Regions from separate parts of the Marinilactibacillus sp. 15R genome, predicted to be linked through region 2. Evidence: predicted binding sites of a transcription regulator. Region 2 holds the regulator's gene; each other region holds the start of a gene.

Region 1 (3,292 bases), 690 kb from region 2:
AGGCATCCCTAAAAGCATGACTCTTGACTGGATATAGTAGACAGCCCCGGTTGCGAGAGCAAGTAATATACTACGCTCGCCTAATCCTATCCCAAGAAAAGAAGCATTTTGAATACTTTCAGACATCCTGATGGCTTGGAACATCGCTGTAAAGACTGGCATCTGAATGAGTAAAGGTAAGCATCCGAGACCGCCCAGCATATTGACATTGTTTTCTCGATAAAGTGACATTAATTCAGCGTTCAGTTCTTGTTTTTCCTTGGGATCAGTTACTGATTTCAATTCAGCTTGAATCTCATCAGCCGCTGGTTTTATGACGGACATCTTAACTTGTTGTTCCATAGTAGCTCGTTGTTGACGAATACTTAGGGGTAAAATCAATATCCTTACGATAATAGTAATAGCAATAATGGCTAAACCATAACTGCCGAATATACCATGTAACAATTCAATAAACTGCTGAGTAGGTAATACCAGATAGTCATATAAGAATTGAGAGATTGATCCAGCAGGTTTGCCAGAGTCATCAATACGAATACAACCAGCCATGAATAACATTAAAGATAACATTCCGCCGGAAAGTATCCATTTTTTTGTTCTAGTTTTCAATTTAATTCAATCCTTTGATTAGTTAGTGAGGTGCTAAAACGCCAATTCTCACTATACCTTATAAAGCTGAATAATTCAATTAGACTGAGAAAAATTCGATTTTTCTTCAATGTTTTTATCAAATTTGACTACAACCTTGTCAACTTGAGCTGCTGGGCTTGGTCCTTTACTCAAGGCTTCAATAAATTGATCAATTTGTTCAGGGGTTCCTACGGCTTCTGAATAAACTGACCCATCGTTTTCATTTCTGACAATTCCTGTCACTCCAATCTCATCGGCTGTCTGTTTAGTAGTGAAACGAAAACCTACACCTTGTACAGTTCCGTAGATTTTAACAGACACTTTAACTTTATCAAGGTTTTCATCTCTTTCGTTAATGTATTCAACCTCAGCAGCTTCGGCATTTTTTTGCCTTTTTTTTAAAAAACCATCAAAAATTGATCCCATTTTTCTTCCTCCTTAAGCTTTTTTAGATATACTTAGTTTACAGGTAAACGAACTGAAACGTCAAAAGTAATGAAGTGTGCTGTATAATGAATAAGGATAGGCAGAACAAACTTTCGCACCTCTTTGTTTCATGTTATAATAATCAAGAATGAAATCAACTTAAGGAGTTAATTAGAATGGCTCGAGCACGTAAAAGAGGTAGACCTAAAAAGAAAAAAGCAACAGTATCAACAGAATTAATAGGAGTGATCCTGCTTGTAATCAATTTCCTGGCAATCGGTCAATTCGGATTTGTCGGTCGTTTTTTTGCAAATATTTTGCGTTTCTTTGTTGGAGAGACCTACATAATGGCATCTGTTGCAATGGTTATAATTGGAATTTATTTATTGATTAAAGGAAATCGTCCTAGCCTTAAAAATCCTAAATGGATTGGTAGCTTTCTTGTGTTTTGCGCTCTAATAGTCTGGCAGCATGCTCAGTTGTTTTCTCCCATAATGAGTGCTGATGTCAATATTATTAATGCAACTTGGAGGATGTACATCCCGCAGTTTAAAAGTATTGCAATTGGACAGAATATCGGTGGAGGTATGATAGGTGCAGTACTATATGCAATCAGTTATTTTTTATTTTCTTCAGTCGGAACCTATTTGATGATGGCAGTCTTAACTTTTATAGGAATTATGACATTTTTCCAGTTTTCCTATAAAAATTTATTAGAAAAGTTTCGCATCGGTGGACGAAACATAAAGAACTTTATTAAAGCTAAGATTACCTTGTTTAAAGAAAGTCAGAATAAACGAAAAGTAAATAAAGAAAAATCTAAAAGTATTAAGAAAAAAAGTGTAAATAAAGACACTGTCAATACTGAAATGCCTGCTAGTGATGATCTAGAAGAATCTGCTGCTGATGGAAAAACAGATCAAGAAGAAGTAGAGGATACACCAACAGGACAGATGGCATTGAAAATTGAAGGCTTTCAACAGAAAAATGTCGAAAGAAATGAAAATGAAGAACAGGCACAGTCTGATGAGGGAACGGTCGATTTCGAAATCGGAGAAGAAGAAAATGAGCAATATAAAATGCCTCCGATATCACTCTTGAATCAACGTGAAGCAGTCGATCAGTCATATGAATATTCACTTATTCAAGAAAATGTTAAAAAATTAGAAGAAACATTTGAAAGTTTTGGTGTTAAAGCAACCGTTACAAAAGCAAATCTAGGTCCTGCTGTTACAAAATATGAGATACAGCCCGCAACAGGTGTTAAAGTCAGCAAAATTGTTGGTTTGACAGATGATATTGCACTTGCTTTAGCTGCTAAGGACATTAGAATGGAAGCACCAATTCCTGGTAAAGCACTGATTGGGATAGAAGTACCAAATTCAGAAGTAAGCATGGTTTCTTTCAGAGATGTAATTGAAGGTCAAATCAAAAATAAAGATCAATTACTCGAAGTGCCGCTTGGTAGAGATATTGGTGGTAATGTAGCAATGGCAGATCTTGCTAAAATGCCTCACTTACTGGTAGCTGGTGCAACAGGATCCGGTAAATCTGTAGCGATAAACGGAATCATCACGAGTTTGTTGTTAAAGGCTAAGCCAAATGAAGTAAAATTGATGATGATTGATCCGAAAATGGTCGAATTGAATGTCTATAATGGTATTCCCCATTTATTGACACCAGTTGTAACTAATCCGAAAAAAGCAGCTCAGGCTTTGCATAAAGTTGTTCAAGAGATGGAAAGAAGATACGAATTATTTGCTGCTAGTGGAACTAGAAACATGGCAGGATATAATCAGTTCATTAAAAAGAAAAATGAAAAAAAAGAAGAAGCTTTGCTCCCTCTTCCTTATATTGTAGTTATTGTAGATGAATTAGCAGACTTAATGATGGTAGCATCAAATGATGTAGAAGATGCAATTACTCGTCTAGCGCAAATGGCACGTGCAGCAGGGATTCATATGATTTTAGCTACTCAAAGACCAAGTGTCGATGTTATTACTGGGATAATAAAAGCGAATGTCCCTTCCCGGATTGCTTTTGCCGTATCCAGCGGGACTGATTCTAGAACTATACTGGATGGTAATGGAGCAGAGAAACTTCTTGGTAGAGGAGACATGCTGTTCCAGCCAATGGGTGAAAATAAACCGAACCGTGTTCAAGGTGCTTTTATCTCTGATGAAGAAGTTGAAGCAGTCGTGAAGTTTGTAAAAGAACAGCAAGAAGCGAATTATGT
Region 2 (3,292 bases):
GAGATCATTTCCGTCTTCTACTAGAATGTGTTCCCATCCGTATGCTTCAAAACGTTTTCCTACATCTTCAGTAAATGCTTTAGAGGTCGGACCATCTAGTGATATATCGTTAGAATCATACAGCATAATCATTTTACCCAATTTCAAATGACCCGCTAGAGAAGCTGCTTCTTGTGATACCCCTTCCATCAAATCACCATCACCGCACAAAGCGTAAGTATAATGATCGACAACATTAAAGTTTTCTTTATTATAAGTTGCTGCAAGATGTGCTTCAGCCATTGCCATTCCTACAGCATTTGCAACACCTTGTCCCAGAGGGCCAGTAGTAGCTTCTACACCATCAGTTACATGAACTTCAGGGTGTCCTGGTGTGCGACTTTCTAATTGACGGAAATTTTTCAGATCCTCAATACTTACATCATAACCTGATAAGTGCAAGAGGCTGTACAGTAACATAGACCCATGTCCTGCTGACAAAATAAAACGGTCGCGGTCAAACCATTTTGTATTTTTAGGATTAACGTTTAAATGACGAGTCCAGAGGGTATAGGCCATTGGTGCAGCCCCCATCGGTAATCCTGGATGACCTGAGTTTGCCTTTTGAACTCCATCAATACTTAGAGTTCGAATTGTATCTACTGCCATTTGATCAGTTTTATCAAACAAGTATATTCATTCCTTCCTATTGCTAAAATGTTAACGCTCTTAGTCATTGTACTATCTAAATCAGTTTTTTTCAACGCTTTCATAAGCTGTGACTCACTTAAATCATATAAAATCAGTACTTTTTTATGATCTATTGTGAATACCTTTTTCACGCTGGATTTTTTTTAATTTATGTGGTGTAACATCTTTTCCTTCTGGGTCTACTACTTTCATTCCTTCAATATGGTTTTTCATACCAGATCGAAACGCTTTGATATACTTTTCTCTAAGCTCTTTTTGTTCGGTTTTTTCTTCATGAGTCAATCCTTCGACACGATCTTTGCGTACTAATTCGTTTATACGATCTAATTGTTTTTTAGGTAACATGTTTATCCTCCTTTAGAATTTCAAAAAGACTGATGTATATAGTCTTTACAAACAAAGTATAACATTGTTTTAAAATGAATCATAACTTTTTGCAAACATAAAGTATATTATAAATACTCTATGTTCTCAATTCATAATTTTAAAAGGGGCTATTTCGAACATTCGTTTGATTCAATGTTCGGTTTATGATATAATTTTTTTATAGTTTATATCCTTATAAGCTGAGAAATAATCTTGATATATATATTACTTATACATGGCTCTATCTATATAAACTTTGAAAGGACGAGGTGTCACTTTATGACAACTAGAGGCCGTAAAGGTGAAAAGCAAATTGAAATATTGCGTTATATACACGAACAAGTAAATAAACGAGGATATCCACCTACCGTTCGTGAGATTGGTTCGGCTACTGACTTATCTTCCACTTCGACAGTTCATGGTCACTTAGCGAGACTGGAAAAAAATGGCTTTATTTTAAGAGATCCTTCTAAACCAAGAGCAATTGAATTTACAAAAGAAGGGCTGATTAAAATTGGAATCGATGAATTTGAAAATCACATTCCCCTTCTAGGCGTTGTTACAGCTGGAGAACCGATTCTTGCAGTTGAAGAAGCAATTGACTATTTTCCTATTCCAAATGATCTTGAAATTGAAAAAGGAAATTTATTCATGCTGACTATTCGTGGAAATAGTATGATCAACGCAGGTATATTAGATGGAGACCAGGTCATTGTCAAAAAACAAGAAACTGCTCAAAATGGAGATGTAGTAATTGCTATGACAGACGAGGACGAAGCTACCTGTAAAAGATTTTACAAAGAAAATGGGCATATTCGTTTACAACCAGAAAATGATACAATGAATCCAATCATTTTACCTAATGTTTCTATTTTAGGGAAAGTTATTTCTTTATATAGAAGTCACATATATTAAAAATAAAGCCATGTAGTACGTAGATGGTTTCAGATCATCGGGATCCGAACATCTATTGTACTGCATGGTTTTTTAATTTTAAAATCCGTAAGAATCTTCTTGCTGTGACCAGATATCTTTATACGCCTTAGCTAAAATAATCGTATCCTCAACTAGTTTATCTATCCGAAAATGGATATCATCATTTATTATAGTCCCTTTGTCATAATCAGTATCTAATATATAAACATAATTAGGTACGATATTAGCTTTCATGTATCCCAGTATCGGTTTTAATTGCTGTTCTGGAATTAGATAATGTTTATTTGATCCGGCTGTTGTGATAATACTGCAAGTTTTATATTCAAATGCATTTTGAGGTAAAAGATCAAAAAGGTTTTTAAGGGACGCTGGAATTGAAGCCTGGAAAATTGGTGTACCAAAAAAAATAACATCCGCATTCATTAAGGACTGAGTAACATATTTTGTATCTGCAGTATAATCCAGATAATTTCTTCCATCACTGAATTCCAAGGAAAGTTTTTTTAAATCGAGAATGCTGATAGTATTCTCTTCTGAATATTTTTCTTTTAATACATTCATCACCTTATTAGCGGCAATACTCGTTTTTTCTCCAACATTTGATCCTGATACTACGACTATATTCACTAAGATACTCTCCTTTATTTTTTAGTATATTTTTTTATAGCGGGAAGAATTTTTTCTCCGATAATATCTATATTTCTCTTGATGCTCTCCATCGGAACCCCACCAAAGTCTAATTGAGCAATATAGCGCTGATTTCCAAATAATTCATGCTGATATAATATTTTTTCAATAATTGACTCAGGATCTCCGACATTGATAACACTTCTATAGTCTTGACCATGGGCAAAAGCTTGCTTAGGAAACCCTTGACCATTTGTAATCTTCATTCCTTCATTTACATGAGGATAATATTCCTTAAAAGCGTCCATTTTATTATTACTTACATAAAAGAAACCAGCTGTCGCTACTGGCAAAGTATTTATATTAAATCCTGATTCTGCTGCTGTTTCTCTATATAAATCAATTGGCTTTTTAAATTCTGATGCTGGTCCTCCAAGGTGTGCTTGATACATTGGAACTCCAATGCGGCCAGCTTTTTGTGCAGATGTGTAAGATCCGCCAACTGCCCGCCAGATTGGCAAACCTTTTTCTTTATTGTCTGGTCTAGGGATAACTTGAGCATTCTTTAACGGAGAACGAAATTCTCCGTTCCAATTAAGAGTTTCGTTTTCATTAATTCTCAGAAACAAGTCAAATTTTTCTTCAAATAATGCTTCATAGCCTTGTAGATCAT
Region 3 (3,292 bases), 180 kb from region 2:
GTCGAATGTATATCCTTGTTCTTTTAAAGTCAATGCTTCAACATTACCAAATTTTATCTTTTCAAGAGGCGCTCTATGGTTTGTTCCTCTAAGCGGATCCATATTTTTTTGTTCAATCAGCTCTCTAACCGTCTGTCTGCCGTCTCCTTTTACGTTTGCCGGAACTCTATGCAGCACAGCTTTCACTTTTCCATCTAATATGAAAAAGCGATATTCCGTTCCAGTTGCAAATTCTTCAACTAGTATGGCTGTATCTTCTTTGAAAGCAATTTCCAGTGCTTCTTTAAAATCTTCTTCTTGAGGAGAGTTCTTAAATATCGAAATACCTAATCCATAGTTTGTTGATTTTGGTTTTACCACGACTGAACGATTCTTAAACTTATAATACGCTGCTGTTGCTTCTTCTAAAGATTGGAACTCTTCACCATCTGGAACATTAAAACCTTTACTCTTTAATATTTTTTTCGTTACCGTCTTATTTTCCATGATCCAGTGAGAAATATAGGTATCTTTGGCGGTCATGTTAGCATTTTTTACATATTCTTCATGACTTTTATACTGCAATTTCAAGAATTGATCATTTTCATCCAATACTTCTACTGTTATTCCTTTTTGAAGAGCATCAAACAGGAGTAACTGTGAAGACATCTCCATTCCTTCAAATCCATTTAGTAAATACGGTTTTTCCTTTGCTTCTTGCTTATACTGAGTACCAAGTTTTCGTCCTACTTTTAAATACTGATCGACTGAATCAATCTGTTGGGTCAATCGGGCTGCTAGTGTTTGAGATGGATCTTCTAAGGCCGCAATAGCCTGGTCAATGACTTCAAAGTATTCAGATTCGACTTTTAATTCACTAGCTATTGCCTGCATCTCTTGTAAAAGTTCCATTCCTTCTTGATAATAAGCTGATTTAGCAAATGGATCTTCTGAAGCTGTCTGTTCGTTTTTTTCTGTACCTTCTTTGATTGCTTCTTTTGCTTTTGAATCTTCTATCCAAATCATTAAAATAGAAAACAGATGAATGAAGCGAGCTTGTTCATTTGTAATTCCAAGCTTACTATAAGGATTTAAATCGAACAGACGAAATTCAACGTATTCAATTCCCGTATGATTTAACTGATCAATTTTTTTAGCGTTTCCTCTCAAACGTGCAGCACCATAAAACTCTCGCTCTTCACTTAATGTACCTTCAGCTACTAATTGTTCAATATCATTGACGTAGTGTGCAACCTCATCATATCTTACAATCACATCAGTTGAATTATGATATCCCATCGAGCTATTTCGCACGCTTCTAACTGGTTTTGTTAATGGTATCTCTTCTTTTGCTTGTTCAAAAAAAGAGTGATGTGCAAATGGCGCAGCACCATATAAATAAGTCAATATCCATTGATATCTCAAAAAATTTCTTGTTAATTTTAAATGCAGTTCATTTTTCACTTCTTTAATTGAGTCATGTTCTCTCTGATGCTCAAATATGCTTTTAACAAATTGTTCTGAAAAAGAAAAATTATAATGTATCCCACTGATCAGCTGCTTTTTCTTTCCATATTTTTCGGCAAGTTTTTCTCTATACTCAACTTCCTTCTGATCACGAACTCTTATGATTGGAATCTGTTCTGTTTCCGGAAGACAAGCTGGCATACTGAATGGCCAGATATATTCATCCGATTCAACGGACCGCTGTACAACATCATTCAATGCATTTAGCCATTTAAATGTTTCTTTTAAAGATTGCTCGGGGGGAGTAACCAATTCTAATTGAGCTTCACTAAAATCTGTTTGAATATACGGATGATAAGAACGATCCCCTAACAATTCTGGATGGTCCGTTAGAGCAAGCTTTTGATTGTCGTCTACACGTATACCTTCTTTTTCAATTCCGAAGGTACCTTCTAAAACTAATTTTTCAAGTTTATTTGTCTTGATTATATCTTTAATATTCATCATTATTCAAACCTCATCTTTGCTTTCTTGGAGCTGATTCAACTTACATATTATCACAAAGTCTCTCATTGAGACAGTATAAGATTACAGATATCTCTATAACGACATGCAAACTTATGTTCAAATAAATAGAGATTCATTTAATACCGTGTTATACTAAAGATAAGATTAACAGAAAGGAGTCCTTGATTTGAGTCAACCCCTTGCATATCGAATGCGGCCAACTTCTATTGATACGCTTGTTGGTCAGGAACATCTTGTTGGTGAAGGAAAAATTATCTGGCGAATGGTTGAAGCTAAAAGATTATCTTCAATGATTCTTTATGGCCCCCCTGGGATCGGGAAAACTAGTATAGCTAGTGCAATCGCCGGGTCAACTAAGTACGCTTTTCGTATGCTTAATGCTGCGACAGATACAAAAAAGGACTTACAAATTGTAGCTGAAGAAGCTAAAATGAGCGGAACAGTTATCTTACTTTTAGATGAAGTTCATCGTTTAGATAAACCAAAGCAAGATTTTCTTTTACCGCATCTTGAAAATGGTCGAATCATCATGATTGGAGCAACTACTGAAAATCCTTATATATCGATTCATCCAGCAATCAGAAGCCGCTCCCAAATATTCGAATTGTATCCTTTAACAGAATCTCAAATACAATCGGCACTACTTCGTGCAATCGATGATACAGAAAAAGGATTAGGACACTTAAAACTAAAAGTTGAAGAGCAAGCTTTGAAACATTTATCCAGAGGTACAAACGGTGACTTGAGAAGTGCTTTAAATGCACTGGAATTAGCAGCTGAATCAACCAAGCCTATTGCAGATAAAATGATTCATATTACACTTCCAGTCATTGAAGAATGTTTACAGCGAAAAGTTCTAACGCATGATAAAGATGGTGATGCGCATTACGATGTAATCTCTGCTTTCCAGAAATCTATTCGAGGTAGTGACGTGCATGGAGCTCTTCATTACCTAGCTCGATTACTTGAAGCAGGCGAGTTACAGATTGTCTGCAGGCGTTTAATGGTGACCGCATATGAAGATATAGGTCTAGCGAATCCTGCCGGGTCAGCTCGAGCTGTAACAGCTGTACAAGCCGCTGAGAAGCTCGGTTTGCCCGAAGCTCGTATTCCGTTAGCAAACGCAGTAATTGAATTATCACTCTCGCAAAAGTCAAACTCAGCCATAATTGCCGTAGATAAAGCTTTAAGTGATGTGCGTAATGGTAAAAGTGGTCAAGTACCTAATCACCTTAAAGATTCTCACTATAAAGGTGCAAAAGATCTTGATCGTGGAGTTTCTTATAAGTATCCTCATAATTTTCCCGGGTCATGGGTC

What was found. Region 2 encodes LexA, which represses DNA repair genes until DNA is damaged. Its sites were predicted from a motif close to CNAACANNTGTTNG; they were not measured.
Region 1: a site for LexA is predicted at 1,159-1,172, ahead of BKP56_RS12190 (FtsK/SpoIIIE family DNA translocase). Genes of this name have one in related genera too.
Region 3: a site for LexA is predicted at 2,060-2,073, ahead of BKP56_RS08040 (replication-associated recombination protein A). Genes of this name have one in related genera too.

What each region holds. Positions count from the first base shown of each region.
Region 1 covers NZ_CP017761.1:2,483,887-2,487,178, reverse strand. Annotated here, with positions in the region: gene yidC (membrane protein insertase YidC) at 1-609, opposite strand, end outside; gene BKP56_RS12195 (acylphosphatase) at 685-1,056, opposite strand; gene BKP56_RS12190 (FtsK/SpoIIIE family DNA translocase) at 1,233-3,292, shown strand, end outside.
Region 2 covers NZ_CP017761.1:1,794,270-1,797,561, reverse strand. Annotated here, with positions in the region: gene tkt (transketolase) at 1-669, opposite strand, end outside; gene BKP56_RS08855 (DUF896 family protein) at 793-1,035, opposite strand; gene lexA (transcriptional repressor LexA) at 1,336-1,971, shown strand; gene BKP56_RS08845 (NADPH-dependent FMN reductase) at 2,050-2,619, opposite strand; gene BKP56_RS08840 (LLM class flavin-dependent oxidoreductase) at 2,634-3,292, opposite strand, start outside.
Region 3 covers NZ_CP017761.1:1,616,161-1,619,452, reverse strand. Annotated here, with positions in the region: gene gshAB (bifunctional glutamate--cysteine ligase GshA/glutathione synthetase GshB) at 1-1,953, opposite strand, end outside; gene BKP56_RS08040 (replication-associated recombination protein A) at 2,141-3,292, shown strand, end outside.